2 regions of the Sorangium sp. So ce295 genome follow, and region 1 is predicted to be linked to the other one. Evidence: riboswitches for the same ligand, from Rfam matches in the RefSeq annotation. Region 1 holds a riboswitch; the other holds the start of a gene.
The links. Region 1 has a riboswitch for cobalamin ahead of WMF11_RS01420 (energy-coupling factor ABC transporter permease). Riboswitches for the same ligand answer to the same signal wherever they lie in the genome.
Positions count from the first base shown of each region.

Region 2: it holds a riboswitch for cobalamin, as region 1 does, so the genes downstream of both, WMF11_RS21645 (TonB-dependent receptor) here and WMF11_RS01420 (energy-coupling factor ABC transporter permease) in region 1, are expected to answer to the same signal.

Region 1 covers NZ_CP150324.1:354,311-361,338, reverse strand. The annotation lists gene WMF11_RS01425 (enoyl-CoA hydratase/isomerase family protein) at 1-96, shown strand, start outside; cobalamin riboswitch at 1,252-1,460, shown strand; gene WMF11_RS01420 (energy-coupling factor ABC transporter permease) at 1,559-2,272, shown strand; gene WMF11_RS01415 (hypothetical protein) at 2,269-2,610, shown strand; gene WMF11_RS01410 (CbiQ family ECF transporter T component) at 2,600-3,349, shown strand; gene WMF11_RS01405 (energy-coupling factor ABC transporter ATP-binding protein) at 3,346-4,167, shown strand; gene WMF11_RS01400 (CbiX/SirB N-terminal domain-containing protein) at 4,143-5,330, shown strand; gene WMF11_RS01395 (TetR/AcrR family transcriptional regulator) at 5,478-6,188, shown strand; gene WMF11_RS01390 (ABC transporter ATP-binding protein) at 6,185-6,922, shown strand; gene WMF11_RS01385 (hypothetical protein) at 6,919-7,028, shown strand, end outside.
Region 2 covers NZ_CP150324.1:5,728,744-5,735,771, forward strand. The annotation lists gene WMF11_RS21640 (hypothetical protein) at 1-509, opposite strand, end outside; gene WMF11_RS21645 (TonB-dependent receptor) at 503-2,497, opposite strand; cobalamin riboswitch at 2,741-2,967, opposite strand; gene WMF11_RS21650 (hypothetical protein) at 3,126-3,266, shown strand; gene WMF11_RS21655 (hypothetical protein) at 3,330-3,542, opposite strand; gene WMF11_RS21660 (hypothetical protein) at 3,654-3,782, shown strand; gene WMF11_RS21665 (trypsin-like serine protease) at 3,978-4,895, shown strand; gene WMF11_RS21670 (OmpA family protein) at 5,134-6,516, shown strand; gene WMF11_RS21675 (alkaline phosphatase D family protein) at 6,620-7,028, opposite strand, start outside.

The DNA of each region.
Region 1 (7,028 bases):
GCCCAGGCATTCGCCGCGCTCTTCGGCAGCGAAGATCAACAGCTCGGAATGAAAGCGTTCCTGGCGAAATCGCAGGCCACATTCACGGGCAAGTGAAGGCTCGGGAGGCGCGAACCGCGCGCTCGACGGCAAAAAAATACCGCGCATCACGCTGGAGGGGGGCCCAGAATGACCGCGGCAGGGACACCGCGCCGGAGTCTTGAACGTCCGCCACGGTGCGAAGAAAAAAGACCGCATGCGCTCCGGGCTGGGGGGTCCGCGCCGGTGCGCATGCGGTAGTCAGATTGTGGCATCCGCAAGCGCGTTGTCGATAACAAAGTGCAATGACTGCACGCCGAGCGAGCAGAGCGCTCCAGACACGAAGGCGGCCAGGCGGGCGCGCAACCCACACACACAAGCGCAGCGGGAATTCACGTTCGAGCCGGGCATACCCCTCCACCGGAGACAGCGCACAGCGCAGCGTTCGCCGTGCATTCCGAGACGAGCGAACACGAAATCCCTCATCTCTTCAATAAGAGATGCCACGAGGCAGCAGGCCGTACACCGGACGCCTGCTCCCGAGTAAAGAGCCCGGACGAACAAAGCACACTGCGGAAAGAACGCGCCGGCGCCTTGTATTCAAGCGCACGAGAGACCCCGCTCAGGCGCTGCACGCGACAGGCGCTGCACCCGCACGGCGATAAAGTAAACAGGTTTTATCTAAGGGGGACATAATTCAAGACGTGTGCTCGACGACTCTTCGCGTGATGCGTCTGGGTCAATTTCTCGGCCTCGGCCATCGCATCACAGGGCCTCGATCGCTCGTCGGCGCGCCCATGTCTGCTCGATGGGGGCACCGACGGGCGCGCGGCGCGCCTCGGCAGTGATGGCTTCGTGCGCCCCGGCAGTGCCCGCGAGGGCGAGGCGTCCACCAGCGGCAGGCATCACCGCCGCACCAACGCCGCGGACGAGGGCGCTCGCGGCGGGCCGGAGCGCGCAAGGCGGAAGCTCGACCCCGGTCGACGCACCCGGGTTCGCCCGGTCCGCGCGCCCGGGGTCCGCACCCCGGTACGCGCCCGGCTCGCGTGATCGCGCCGCCTGGATACGTGGGCCGACGCGCGGGGCACCGCGCGCGAGGCGGAGCTGGCCCGCGCTCGACGGGGAGCTCGTCCGACACGCCATGCCAGATGCAGCGCCCGCTGAGCGCCTCCTCCGCGATCGGGGCGCGACGTCCTTGACGCCGGGCACGAAACGGGATTACCGAGCACCGGCCTGACAATCCATTCCTCGGGTGCCCTCCGGGGCATAACAGGGAAGCCGGTGCAAAACCGGCGCGGTCCCGCCACCGTGAGTGGGGAGCTGCCTCCGAAGACCACTGGGCCTCATTAGGAAGAGGCCTGGGAAGGTGGACGCAGCGCTGGGAGCTCGATCAGCTCCCTGAACCCATGAGCCGGGAGACCTACCCGAGCCTCCCACGAGGTGCAGCTTGCGCACGTCTTCGTGGCGTTCGGGTGCGGACTTCACCCGGAGCGCCGAAATCGGTCTTCACGGCCGCGCATTGTCGATCGCTGCCGTGTCCCTGGGGACGCTCCTCGCGCCCCGGCCCGCGGCCGCGATGCACCTCGCGGAAGGCGTCCTGCCGCTCGGCTGGTGCGCCTTCTGGAACGCGCTCGCCCTGCCCTTCGTCGCGATCGCCCTCCACCTTCTCCGGCGCCGCACCGAGCAGGACGCCTTCTACAAGCCGTTCGTCGGCCTCATCGCGGCCGCCGTCTTCGCGATCTCGTGCATGCCCGTGCCGGTGCCGACCGCCGGGACCTGCTCCCACCCGTGCGGCACAGGGCTCGCGGCGGTGCTCATCGGCCCCTGGATGACCGTCCTCGTCACCGTGGTGGCGCTCCTTATCCAGGCCCTCTTCCTCGCGCACGGCGGCCTCACCACGCTCGGCGCCGACGTCGCGTCGATGGGCATCGCGGGCGCCTTCACCGGATATTTCGCCTTCCACCTCGCGCGGCGCTGCGGCGCGAACCTCTGGGTCGCGGGGTTCCTGGCGGGCGTGACGTCGGACTGGGCAACCTACGCCACCACGGCGCTCGCGCTCGCGCTCGGGCTCTCGGGCGAGGGGTCGGTGACGTCCATGTTCACGGGCGTCGCCCTGGCCTTCGTCCCCACCCAGCTGCCGCTCGGCCTGCTCGAGGGCGTCATGACCGCGGGGGCGCTCGCCTTCCTGCGCGCCCGGCGGCCCGACATCCTGGACCGGCTCCAGGTCGTCCGGCTCGCCCCGGGGGCGTCGTGACGCGGCGGCTCGGACAGCGCCCGCTGCCAGCGCCGCTCGCGCGGCGCGCGTGCGCGGCAGCGCTCCGGCTCGCCGCTTCCCTCTGGCTCGCCGCCTGCGGCAATGCGTCCTGGGACGGCGTCGACGAGGCCGTGGTGCGCCGCGTCGCCGAGGACGCAGGGCGCCACGACACGGGGCCGCTGTTCGCGGGCCTCGAGGGCGACCTCCTGCTCTTCGCGTTCCTCTGGGCCGGGCTCCTCGCCGGCTTCGCCCTCGGCTATTTCTCGCGCGTGCTCTTCGTCGAGCGCGCGGGCGCGCCCGCGGTCAAGGCCGGCGGCCAAGGCCTCCGTGCGGACTGACCCGCCTCCGCGGCTCCGCGACGTGGACGCCCGGCTCCGCCTCGGGGCCGCCGTGGCGGCGTGCTGCGTCGCCGCGGGCGCGCGCTCGCCCGTCACGCCGGCCGCGCTGCTCCTCCTCGCGTGCGCGGCCCTCCGCCTCCAGGGCACGCCGGCGCGCGCCGTCCTCCGCGCCGCCGCGCCCGCCGCGTGGATCGGAGCGGTCGCGGCGGCGCTCGCGCTCGCGCTCACGCCGGGAGCGCCGCTCCTCCCCGGCGCGCCGTTCCCCGTCGACGCGATCACGGCCGAGGGGGCCCGCCGCGCCGCGGCCATCGGCGCGCGCGTCCTCGCGGCGGCCGCCGTGCTCCGGTGGCTCGCCGGCGCCGCAGCGCCCGCCGAGATCGAGGCGGCGCTCGCCGGGCTCGGCGTCCCCGCGGCCCTCGTCGAGCTGCTCGCGCTGACGCGGCGCTTCGCCGGCGTGCTCCAGCGCGCGGCCGACAGCGCGTGGAGCGCCGCCGCGCTCCGCGGCGGGTTCACCCGCCCCGGGGCCGCCGCGCGCTCGGCCGGCGCCGTCGCGGGCGTCGTGGCGCTCCGGACGCTCGAGCGCTCCGAGAGCGCCGCGCTCGCGATGCAGCTCCGCGGCTACCAGGGGAAGCTCCCCGTCGCCGACCGGAGGACGAGCGCGCCCGCCGCGAACGTCGCGTTCGCCGCCGCCGCCCTCGCGGCCCTCGGGCTCAGCGTCGCCGCGGGAGAGGCCGGATGATCGCGCTGCGCGCCCCCCGGCTCGGCTACCGGCGCGGCGAGCCCGTGCTGCGCGACGTGCGCCTCGACGTCGGCGAGGGCGAGTCCGTGGCGGTGCTCGGCGGCAACGGCGCCGGCAAGACAGCGCTGCTCCGGACGCTCGTCGGGCTGCTCCCGGCGCCCGGCGGCGGCGTCGAGATCGCGGGCCGCCGCGTGGGCTCGCCCTCGGACGCCGTCGCCGCGGGCGCCGCGCTCGTGCTCCAGGACCCGGACGACCAGCTGCTCGGCGCGACGCTCCTCGACGACGTCCTGTTCGGCCCGCGAAACCTCGGCCTGCCCGCGCCCGAGGCGCGCCGCCGCGCCGAGGCGGCGCTCGCCGCCGTGCAGATCGCCCACCTCGCCGACCGGGCCATCGAGGCGCTGAGCTTCGGCGAGCGCAAGCGCGCGTGCATCGCCGGGATGCTGGCGATGCGGCCGCGGGTGCTGCTGCTCGACGAGCCGACCGCGGGGCTCGACCCGGAAGGCGAGCTCGCCCTGTGCCAGACGCTGCGCGCGCTCTCCGAGCAGCAGGGGACCACGCTGGTCACCGCGACCCACGCGGTGGATCTCGTGCCGCTCTTCGCCTCGCGCGCTGTCTTGCTGGGCGACGGCCAGGTCCTCGCGGACGGGCCGCCGCGGGAGGTGTTCGCGCGGGGGGAGCTCCTCGCGCGGGCGCGGATGCGGCGGCCGTGGGTCGCCGAGCTCTGGACCCGGATGAGCCCTCTGCCGCCGCGGGGCGGCGCGGGCCTCCCGCTCACCCTGGAGGAGGCGCTCGCGTGCATGACGACGGTCTCCTGCTGATCGGCCACGGCAGCCGCGACGCCGCGTCGAACGCCGAGTTCGAGGCGATCGTGGCCGATTACGCCGCGGCGCGGCCCGAGATCGCCGTGCAGCACGGCTACATCGAGCTCGCGACGCCTCACCTCGCCGACGCGCTCGCGGCGCTCGCGGCGCGGGCGTCCCGCGTGGCGGTCGTGCCGCTCTTCCTGTTCGCGGCGGGGCACGTGAAGAACGACATCCCGCTCGCGCTCGAGCGGGCGCGGGCCGCGCACCCGGGGGTGCGCTTCTCGGCGGCGCGGCCGCTCGGCGTGCACCCGGCGCTCGCCGAGCTCGCGTTCGAGCGCGCCGCGACCGCGCTGCCGGCCGACCCGGCGGCGCGGGCCCGGTCGGCGCTCGTCGTCGTGGGGCGCGGGTCGAGCGACCCCGACGCGAACGGCGATTTCTGCAAGACGGCGCGCCTCATCGGCGAAGGCCGCGGGCTCCAGCTCGTCGAGCCGACCTTCATCGGCGTCACCCGGCCCTCGGTCGAAGAGACGCTGGAGCGGGTCGCGCGGCACCGGCCGGAGCGCGTCGTGGTGGTCCCCTACTTCCTCTTCGCCGGGCGGCTCATGACGAAGCTCGCCGAGCAGGTCGAACGCTTTTCATCGACGTACCCGTGGATCCGGGCGTCGCTCGCGCCGCACCTCGGCCGGTCGAGCGCGCTCGCGGGCCTGATCGACGAGCGCGCGCGCCAGGCGCTCGCCGGCGAGGCGCCGCTCCCCTGCGACACGTGCATGTACCGCACCGCGCTGCCGGGGCTCGCCCGGGAGGTCGGCGGGCTCAAGGCGATGCTCTACAGCGTGCGCCACACGCTCACGCACACGCAGGCGTCGAACCACCCGCACGCCCACCGCTCGCTGCGCAAGCACGTGCTCGTCTGCGGCAACGCCGACTGCGTGGACCGCGGCAGCCTGGCGCTCCTCGAGTCGGTGCGCCGGCTCGTGAAGCAGGCCGGCCAGCAGCAGCAGATCCGCGTGACGAGGACGTCGTGCATGGGGCGCTGCGGCGAGGGGCCGACGGTCGCCGTCTACCCCGACGGGGTCTGGTACCGCGGCGTCCGCGAGGAGGACGCGAAGGACCTCGTCGAGGAGCACCTGCTCGGCGACCGGCTGGTGGCCCGGCTCGTCGACGACATCATGCAGTGAGGCGCGGCGCCGGGCGCCGCCTCGAGCGTGGATCGCCGACGCGCGGAGCCTCCCCCGCAGCCCGCGCGCCACCTCGGCCGTCGTGGTCCCCTGCCCACGTCCCGCGCCAGAGCCGCCCGAGTTGACTCATATGCCCAATTCAGTCATATGAGTTCTGTGCCCGTCCGCCGCCCCGACAGACCCCGCGACCCTGCGCGGCGCACCAGGATCCTCGACGCCGCGAAGCGCCACTTCGTCGAGCGCGGCTTCAAGGGCACCAACCTCGACGCCGTCGCCGCCGAGGCCGGCTGCGCAAAGGGCGCCCTCTACCTCGAGTTCGCCGACAAGGAGTCCCTCCTGCGCGAGGTGGTGGAGCAAGCGTTCGCCACGATCCGCGCGCGCTTCGCCGCCGAGGTGCTCGGCCTGGAATCCCCGCTCGATCGCCTCGTCGCGACCCTCCGCTTCGCTTACCGACAGCAGGCGGCCGAGCCGCTCTTCGGCAAGCTCCTCCGCGAGGATCCCGACCTCCGCGCGCTCCGCCCGCTCGACGACGCCGCGAGCGCCGCCGCCGCGAAGGCGCAGATCGCCCAGATCAACGGCTGGGTCGACGAGGGCATCGCGCGCGGGGAGATCCGGCCCGACGTCGATCGCGACGCGATCCCCTTCGTCCTCGGCGTGCTGCGCTTCGCGCCCCAGCACCTCGGGCTGATCACGTCGTTCTGCGCCTTCGCCGGTGAGCGCACGCTCGACGCGATCGCCGACATCTTTCGCGCCGGCCTGGCCGCGCGTCCTGCAGCGCCCCCCACGGAGACGACCTCCACGACGGCGATCCCCACGGAGCAGCGCGCGACCGCGTCGCGCGCAAGGAGCAAGCGATGAACCAGGCGATCGAGGTGAACGCGCTCGGCAAGCGCTTCGCGAAGGTCACGGCCGTCGAGGGCGTGAGCTTCAGCGTCGCGGCCGGCGAGATCTTCGGCTTCATGGGGCACAACGGCGCCGGCAAGACCACGACGCTGCGCATGCTCCTCGGCCTGACCCGGCCCACCGCGGGCACCGCGCGCGTGCTCGGGCGCGACGTCGTCCACGAGACGCTCGAGGTCCGGCGGAACGCGGGTTACCTGCCCGCGTCGTACTCGCTGCCCCCCGACATGACGGCGCGCGGCTTCCTCCACTACATCGCCGCGATGTTCGCGCTGCCCGGCGACGTCGCGGCCGCGCGGGCCGGCGCCCTCCTGCGCCGCTTCGGGCTCGAGCGCGAGGCGGACCGCCCCCTGCGCGGCTTCTCCACCGGCATGGCCCAGAAGGTCGGCATCGCCCAGGCGCTGATCAACGAGCCCGCGGTGCTCCTGCTCGACGAGCCGACCTCTGGGCTCGATCCCCTCGGCCGCCACGAGCTGCTCGAGGTGCTCCGCGCGCTCGCGCGCGAGCGCGGCGTCACCATCGTGTTCTCGTCGCACATCCTCTCCGACGTCGAGGCCCTCTGCCGCCGCGTCGCGGTGATGCACCGCTCGCGCCTCGTCGCCTGCGACGAGGTCGAGCGCCTCAAGGACGCGCACGGGGCGCGCACCATGGACGATCTCTACCTCGCGCTCGTGCGCAGGGAGGCCTCGTGATCCGCCTCCTCTGGCTCGACTACCTCACGACGCTCCGCGAGCGGAAGACCTGGCTCTGCGTCGCGATGCTCGTCTACGCGCTGGTCGCGATCCCCGTCGTGCTCGC
Region 2 (7,028 bases), 5.4 Mb from region 1:
ACGATCAGGAGATCGCCGCCCTCGTCGAACGGCTCCACGCCCGGGCTCGGGTTGCTCCCGTAGCGCGACACGAGCGCGCGGTCCGCCCCCACCTCGATGTAGTCCTGAGGGTTCGACTCGAACCCCTGCCCGACCGGGAGCTGCGCGAGGACCCCGGCGGTCTCGAGATCCATCCAGGTGATCACGTTCGTGCCGAACCGATCGAGCAGGACCACGCGGCCGGACGGCGGCGCCGCCCTCGGGACGTCGACGTCGCCGGACAGCGCGAGGCTGAGCCCCGGCTTCGCCGCGCCGCTCGACACGAAGGAGGGCGACAGGGTGGTCCCGTCGAGCTCCGACACAGCGATGTTCGTCGACTGGTAGTCGCTCGTCACGATGACCACGCCGCTCTCACACGCGTCGCCGTCGCCGCCGCCGTGGACGCCGCCCGTCGACGGCGGCGGCGAATCCACGTTGCACCCGAGGATCGGGATCGAGATCGCGAACGCAAACAGACTGATCTTCACCATGTTGACTCCAGTGTGAAAAACACGCTCCGCCCCGGGAGCGGAAACCCGACGACATCCGTGCGCCGCGCGTCCAGGAGGTCCGCGACGCGACCTCTCACCGCGAGGTGCCCGCCGAGCCACCTCGCCTCCGCGTCGAGGTCGAGGGTCGCTTGCTCCGCGATCACGCCGAGCCCGGCGGGATCGGCGTACCGGCTCGACTGGTACACGGCCCGGATCTCGCCCGACGCGCCCGAGAACACGGCGCCGCCCGGGCGCTTCCACTCGGCGTGCAGGCGCGGCGCGACGACGAGGCGCGAGCGGAACGGGAGGAGGTCGTTCCTGGTCGTCCGCCCCGGCGTCGTGTCCCGCGGATCGAGCAGCGTCGCCGCGATCTCGGCGCGGAGGAACGGGGTCACCTCGACCCCGGCCAGCAGCTCCGCGCCCACGACGCGGGCGCGGCCGACGTTGTACGGGCTCACGTAGCCCTGACCGGACTTCTCGTACGCGACGAGCCCGGAGACCGCGCTCCCGAACGCGAACACGTCGAGGAAGGCGCCGCGCAGCACGGCGCCGCGCCCCGTCTGCGCCCGGATCCCGGCCTCGATCGTGGCGCCCGACTCCGGCTCGAGCTCCGCGTTGCCGTGGACGACGCCGGAGACGCCGTACACCTCGCCGAGCGTCGGGACGCGGACGTAGCGGCCCACGGTCGCGAGGAGCCGGAGCCTGTCGCTCCCCGCCTCGACGCCGACCCGCCCGGTCGGGACGAGCACGTCGCACGGGCGCTCGCGGTCGGCCCCTGTGGCGTGGCACTCCCCGCTCGCGAGGGCGTGCAGCGCGAGCCCCTCGCCGAGGCGCGCCTCCGCGCTGACGGCGCCGCGCGCGAGCGAGCGCCGCGCCCGGGCGAGCGGGACGTCGTCCGGCGCGCGTGAGATGCCCTCGCGCGCGACCGAGAGCACGGGCCGCACCCGGAGCCGGTCGGCGAAGGAGAGCGTCGCCCCGAGCGTCTGCTCCAGGCGGCGGCCGGCGAGGCGGAGCTCAGGCGTCTGCAGCGCGAGCTCGAAGAGCGGGTCGTGGACCTCCGACCGCGCCTCGATGAACGAGGTGCGCGCCTCGAGCGTGTGCTGCGCCTCTCCGCCGAAAGGCACGCGCGCCGCGACGGACGCCAGCACGCGCCGCGACTCCCCCCGCGCCTCGCGGGACGGCAGGAGCGCGAGCCTCGGCACGCCCTGCTCGCGGCCTGTGCCGTTCGCGATCACGTCGACGATCGCGCCGCCGCCGAGCTCGACGCGCGCGAGCGCCCACGCGTCGATCGTGCGCACGTCGGCGTTCTGCCGGCGCTCCACGGTGTCGTCGCTCTCGTCGAAGAGCGTCCCGCCATCGTTGACGAACGTGTAGCGGTTCTCCGCGGCCTCGGCGCTCACCCCGACGATCGCGCTCACCGGGCCCGCGCTGGCGCCGGCGAACGCCCACCCGCGCCGCGCGCCGAGCGAGCCCGCCATGACGCCTGCGCCGCCCGTCGTCCGGGAAGGCCGCCGCGGCTCGAAGAAGATCGCGCCGCCGGGGCCGAGGCGGTCGGCCTCGATGGGGGCGTGGCCGCGGTAGATCTCGATGCGCTCGATGAGCCAGAGGGGCACGAGGGAGAGATCCGCCGTCCCCACGACGTCGTCGTTCAGGCGGACGCCGGCGAGGTACACCGGCGTCTGCGTGGCGGTCGCTCCCCGGAGGGCCGCTGTCGCCGGCCCGCCGAAGCCGCCCGACTCGATGATGAGGACGCCCGGCTGCGTGCGGAGCACGTCCGCCGCCCCGAGCCCCGCGCCGGTGAGGCGCTCGCGGCCCAGCACCGACCCCGCGACGGACCTGTCCTTGGGCGGCGCGGGCGCGCGCAGGCGATCCCCCTCGACGTGCACCTCCAGCGGGTCTGTCCCCGGTCGAGCAGCAGCGGGATCATCCCCCGGCGCGCCCGCAGGCCGGCGCGGATCCTCGGCGCGGGCGGCAGGCGAGGCTGCCACTGCGCTGCAGGCGGCGAGCGCGAGCCAGCACGCCACGCCGGCGCTCCGGCGCCGACGCGACCGACGATCAGAGGAATCAACCATTCACGCGCCGCCTGCCCGCGTCGACCCAGCGCTGCTCCGGGTGAGCTGAGAGCCGAAGCGAGGGGGCTGCGTGACGGGCCACGGCACCGCGCGCGAGCGAGGTGGTCGAGAGCCTGGACGCCTTCCCCTCGAAGGCTCAGGTCAGCGCGCGCCAGAGCACCGGCGCGCGCACCTTCGGCAGGTCTTCGAACTCACGGGCGCTGCGGCCGTCGCCGGTCGCTCTCCTACACATCACCGCTTCCCAGGCTGCTCTGGTGCATGCCCAGTGCTTCTTGGTGATGGTCGTTCCCGTTCACCGCTGCGGGGGCAGTCCCGGATTCTCACCGGGTTCCCTTTTCAGCTCGCCAGGGGATGGCCGGACGAGCACCGATGGCGGGGCGACTCGTCGCACCCGTCACGCAGGATGTCAATGCTGAAGCGAAGGCCCGGAGCGCCCCGTCCGCGAGCCCACCGGCGACGCACACCCGAGACAGAATCGGGAGTCCCTTGACAGTCTTGCACGCGCGTATCACGCACAATTTAAAATTGATTTTCTTTATCAATAATGAGCGACCCGAGACCTGTCAACCGCACGTCGGGATCCCCGAGATCGCACCTGCCGATCACCATCCAGGAGCTGCGCCAGGTCCCCGAGCCCCGCGACTACGTGCGCGGCGTCGAGACGGCGGTGGGCCTGATGCGGTGATGGCGCGAACCGCGCTGGCCAGAGTTCGCCGCCGCGACCTGCCATGTCAGCGCTCTGGGGGATTCAGCCGCTCACGTCCTCCGTCGCCGCCGGGACCGGGACGACGACGACGCGCTTGCACCGCCGGCACTTCAGCTCGACGCCGCCGGGCACATACCGGGCGAGCAGGCTGCCGCAGCCGCAGCGCACGGAATTGGGCTCGGCACGTCCAGCAACGCCGCAGTGATCACACCGGCGGTCGAGCGGAGCCGTCGCCTTCGACATCACGTTGTCCATCGTGGAACCCCACTTTCAATAATGAAAGTCACTTTCACTTTCAATCCGGAACCTGCCATGGTACCAACAACGTTGTCAAGCAAAAGCCGCCGGAGAGCGTTCACGACGTCCATGGAGCGTTGCTCGGGCGTCACGGCCGCCTTCGCGTCGTCGTGCTTGATCTTCGTGATCGAGCGACACGTCGCCCTCGGCGCGTCGAGCGGCGCCGGCGCCGCGCCCGCGCTGGAGGGCCGGGGCTAGTCGACGAGCGCGAGAGTCCAGAGAGCGCGCCTCCAGCCGGGCGCCGCTCACCTGACTGACCTGGTTTCCATCTCTGATTCTCCCCTGTGGGAACAACACCCCATCGGGGGCACCTCCCCTTCTGATGCTGGAGAAAAGCTCCAGGGTCGGCTTGCACGGCCGCTCCTCGCATGCTCTTTGTCGGTGACCTCATCCATGGTGTTTCCGTCTGTCGTCCCGCGCCTCGCGGGATGCCTTGGCTGCCTCGTCGCGGCCCTCGTCCCACGCATCGTCGTCGCCGTCATCCCGGCCGAAGCCTCGCCTCCTCCGGCGGCGGCGGTCGCGCCGATCACCGAGGTTTCGCCCCGCGCGAAGGGCGCGCCTGAGCCCCTCATCGACGGCGCCGCGCGCTCCGTCGTCGCCGTGGCCGTATCGCACCGCGATCCCCGGGGCGGCGAGCGACGCGTGAGCCTGTGCAGCGGCGCGCTCGTCGAGCCCAACCTCGTCTTGACGGCGCGTCACTGCATCTCGCGCAACCTGACGGCGGCCCCTCGCTGCGATCGCTCGGGCAAGTCGCACAACGGCGATCACGTCGGCGGAGACATCGATCCTTCCGAGATCGCCATTTACACCGGGGACCATATCGACGTCTCCCGCGACGCCGCGCGGGCGCGCGCGGTGGCCACGCTGCACGGGAAAGAGCGCGTCCTCTGCGACGCGGACATCGCCTATCTGGTGCTCGATCGGCCCCTCACCGACGTGGCGCCCCTGCGGATGCGCGAGGTCGGGGCGCTCGATCCAGGCGACAGCGTGGTCGCCGTCGGGTACGGCGGCGGAGCGTCCAATCGGCTCGGCGTCCGCGCCGCGCGCGGTCCGCGCCTCGTCGCCGCCGTCGGGCCCCGCGCCGATCCGGCGACGGGCAAGGTCCTCGGTCCGCGCGAGTTCGAGATCGAGGGGGCGACCTGCGCCGGCGACTCGGGAGGTCCGGTGATCGACGCCGACCGCGGCGACGTGGTGGGCGTCACGTCGCGAGGCGCGGGGTGCACCGCGGCTGGCAACCACGTGTATACGCGCACGGACGCCTTCGCCGCGCTGACGGCCGAGGCCCGCACGGCCGCGCTCGCACGACGCTGAGCGCCGCGCGCCATCGCCGCCGGCTCGCCTCGCCGAGCGCGAGGGGCAGGACGCGGCAGGTGCAGGCCGTGTGCACCCGCGGCACAGCGCGCGATGCGCGGGCGTGCCGGCACGTCGCTCGCATCGCGCGGAGTCAGCGGAAGACAGGCACGGCATCGACGCTCATGCGGGCAGGGTCGCGTGCGCGATGACGCTGCCTCGCCCGCGCCGATGACCACTTCCCGGAGGGATCGGAACCATGTCGTTGCTGGACACCACCAGGGGCTTCTTGACGCCCGAGCTCATCTCGGCCGCAACGAAGGGGCTGGGCCTGAGCGATGAATCGCCGACGAACGTGCGCGGCGCCGCGGAGAGCTCGGTGCCGACGCTGCTCGCCGGAATGGCTCAGGTCGCCTCCTCGGAGAGCGGCGCAGCGCAGCTGTTCAGGATGATCACCGAGCGGGACTACGAAGGTCTGCTCGGGAGAGCAGGTCCCCTCCGCGCCGAGCAGGCCGAGGAGCTCTCGCACCATGGGCAGTCGATGATCGCCCGCCTGTTCGGCGACCGCGCGAGCGGGATGATCGATCTCATCTCCCGCTCCTCCGGCGCAGAGCAGCGGTGCTCGACCGCGATGCTCGGCCTGGTCGCTCCGATCGTCGCGTGCGTCCTCGGCCGCGAGGTGAGGTCGAGAGGGCTGACCGCGCGAGGGCTCGCCGATCTGCTCTCTCACCACAAGCAATCCTTCAAGGACGATCCGCGCGCCCCCGCGGGCCTCGCCGGGTTCCTCGCTCCCTCGATGGCGGCGAGCGCTCCTTTCGTCGCGGCGGCGGCGCGCGAACGGCCGCACGATGCGGTATCGCCCGTCCCGTCCCGAACGACGGAGTCGTCAACGCCGCTCCCCTCGCGCGAAGGGCCTGCCCGTCAGCGTCAGACGCGAGAATGGCTGCTCCCGACCTTGCTGGCAGCGGCGGTGCTCGGAGGCCTCTGGGCGTTCGCCCGCGAACGCAGGGCGGAGCGCGCCGCCGCCGAGCCCACGCACGAAGCCCCGATCGCGGCGGCTCCGAGGGAGGACCTCGCTCAGCCTGCCGCGCCGCCGCAGGCCGAACCGCCGCCACAGGTCGAGGCGCCGCGCGCCGAGGCGCCCGGCGAGGCGCCGTCCAACGCGCCGGAGATCGTCGAGCAGCTCAGGATCACGGCCGGAGAGATGACGCTCCCGGGCGGCAAGGTCCTCTCCGTCGACGAGCACGGCTCCGAGGCGGAGATCGCGCGGTACCTCGACGCCGGAGCCACGGATGGCCCCAAGCGCTTCTCGATGGAAGGCGTGAGCTTCCGCTTCGGGACCACGGAGTTGACCGAAGCTTCGCGGCCGAAGCTCGAAGCGCTGGCCGTCATCCTCGACGCCTATCCCTCCGCGCGGGTGCGCATCGAAGGGCACACCGACGCCGTGGGCGGCGCCGAGGGGAACAGATCGCTGTCGCTGGCGCGAGCCCAGGCGGTGCGCAACGAGCTCACCGCGCGACAGATCGCTCCCCATCGCATCGAGGTGGCCGGGATGGGCGCCGAGCAACCGGTGGCGTCGAACGACACCGCCGGCGGACGCGCGCAGAACCGCCGGATCGACGTCATGGTCCTGAGCCTCTGAAGCGGCGACTCACCCCCTCCACGGAAGGAGCAAGGTACCGGCGCCGGCCTGCGGAAGCAGGGTACCGGCGCCGTCAGAAGGCCGGCGCATGCCCGGCCGGCGCCTACGTGTGCACTCTCGGGAGGACTTGCTCGAGGACGCCGACGCCGCCGTTGTCCTTCTCCACGTGGAAGCGGACCACCAGGTTGTTGTTCTTGTCCCAGTCGTCTGCGCCGTCGCTCGGATCGAGGATCGCAAAGTTGCGATGGGTGACGCAGTACCTGTGATCGGCCCCCGAGATCTCCCGGAGGAATCCCTTGATGTCGCCGTTGAACAGGTTCTGACTGCCGCCGTTCGTCAGCAGCGAGAGGATGATGCGGGACATCCCCTTGGGGGCAGGGCGCGCGATGCCGGATGCGGTCACCTGATAGAGGCGCGGTCGCGAGCGCGGCTTCCCGAATCCGAGGACCGTGTCGATGTGCGCCATCGTGCCGACGTGGATGTCGCCGCCCATGAGCGTCACCTGGGTGCGA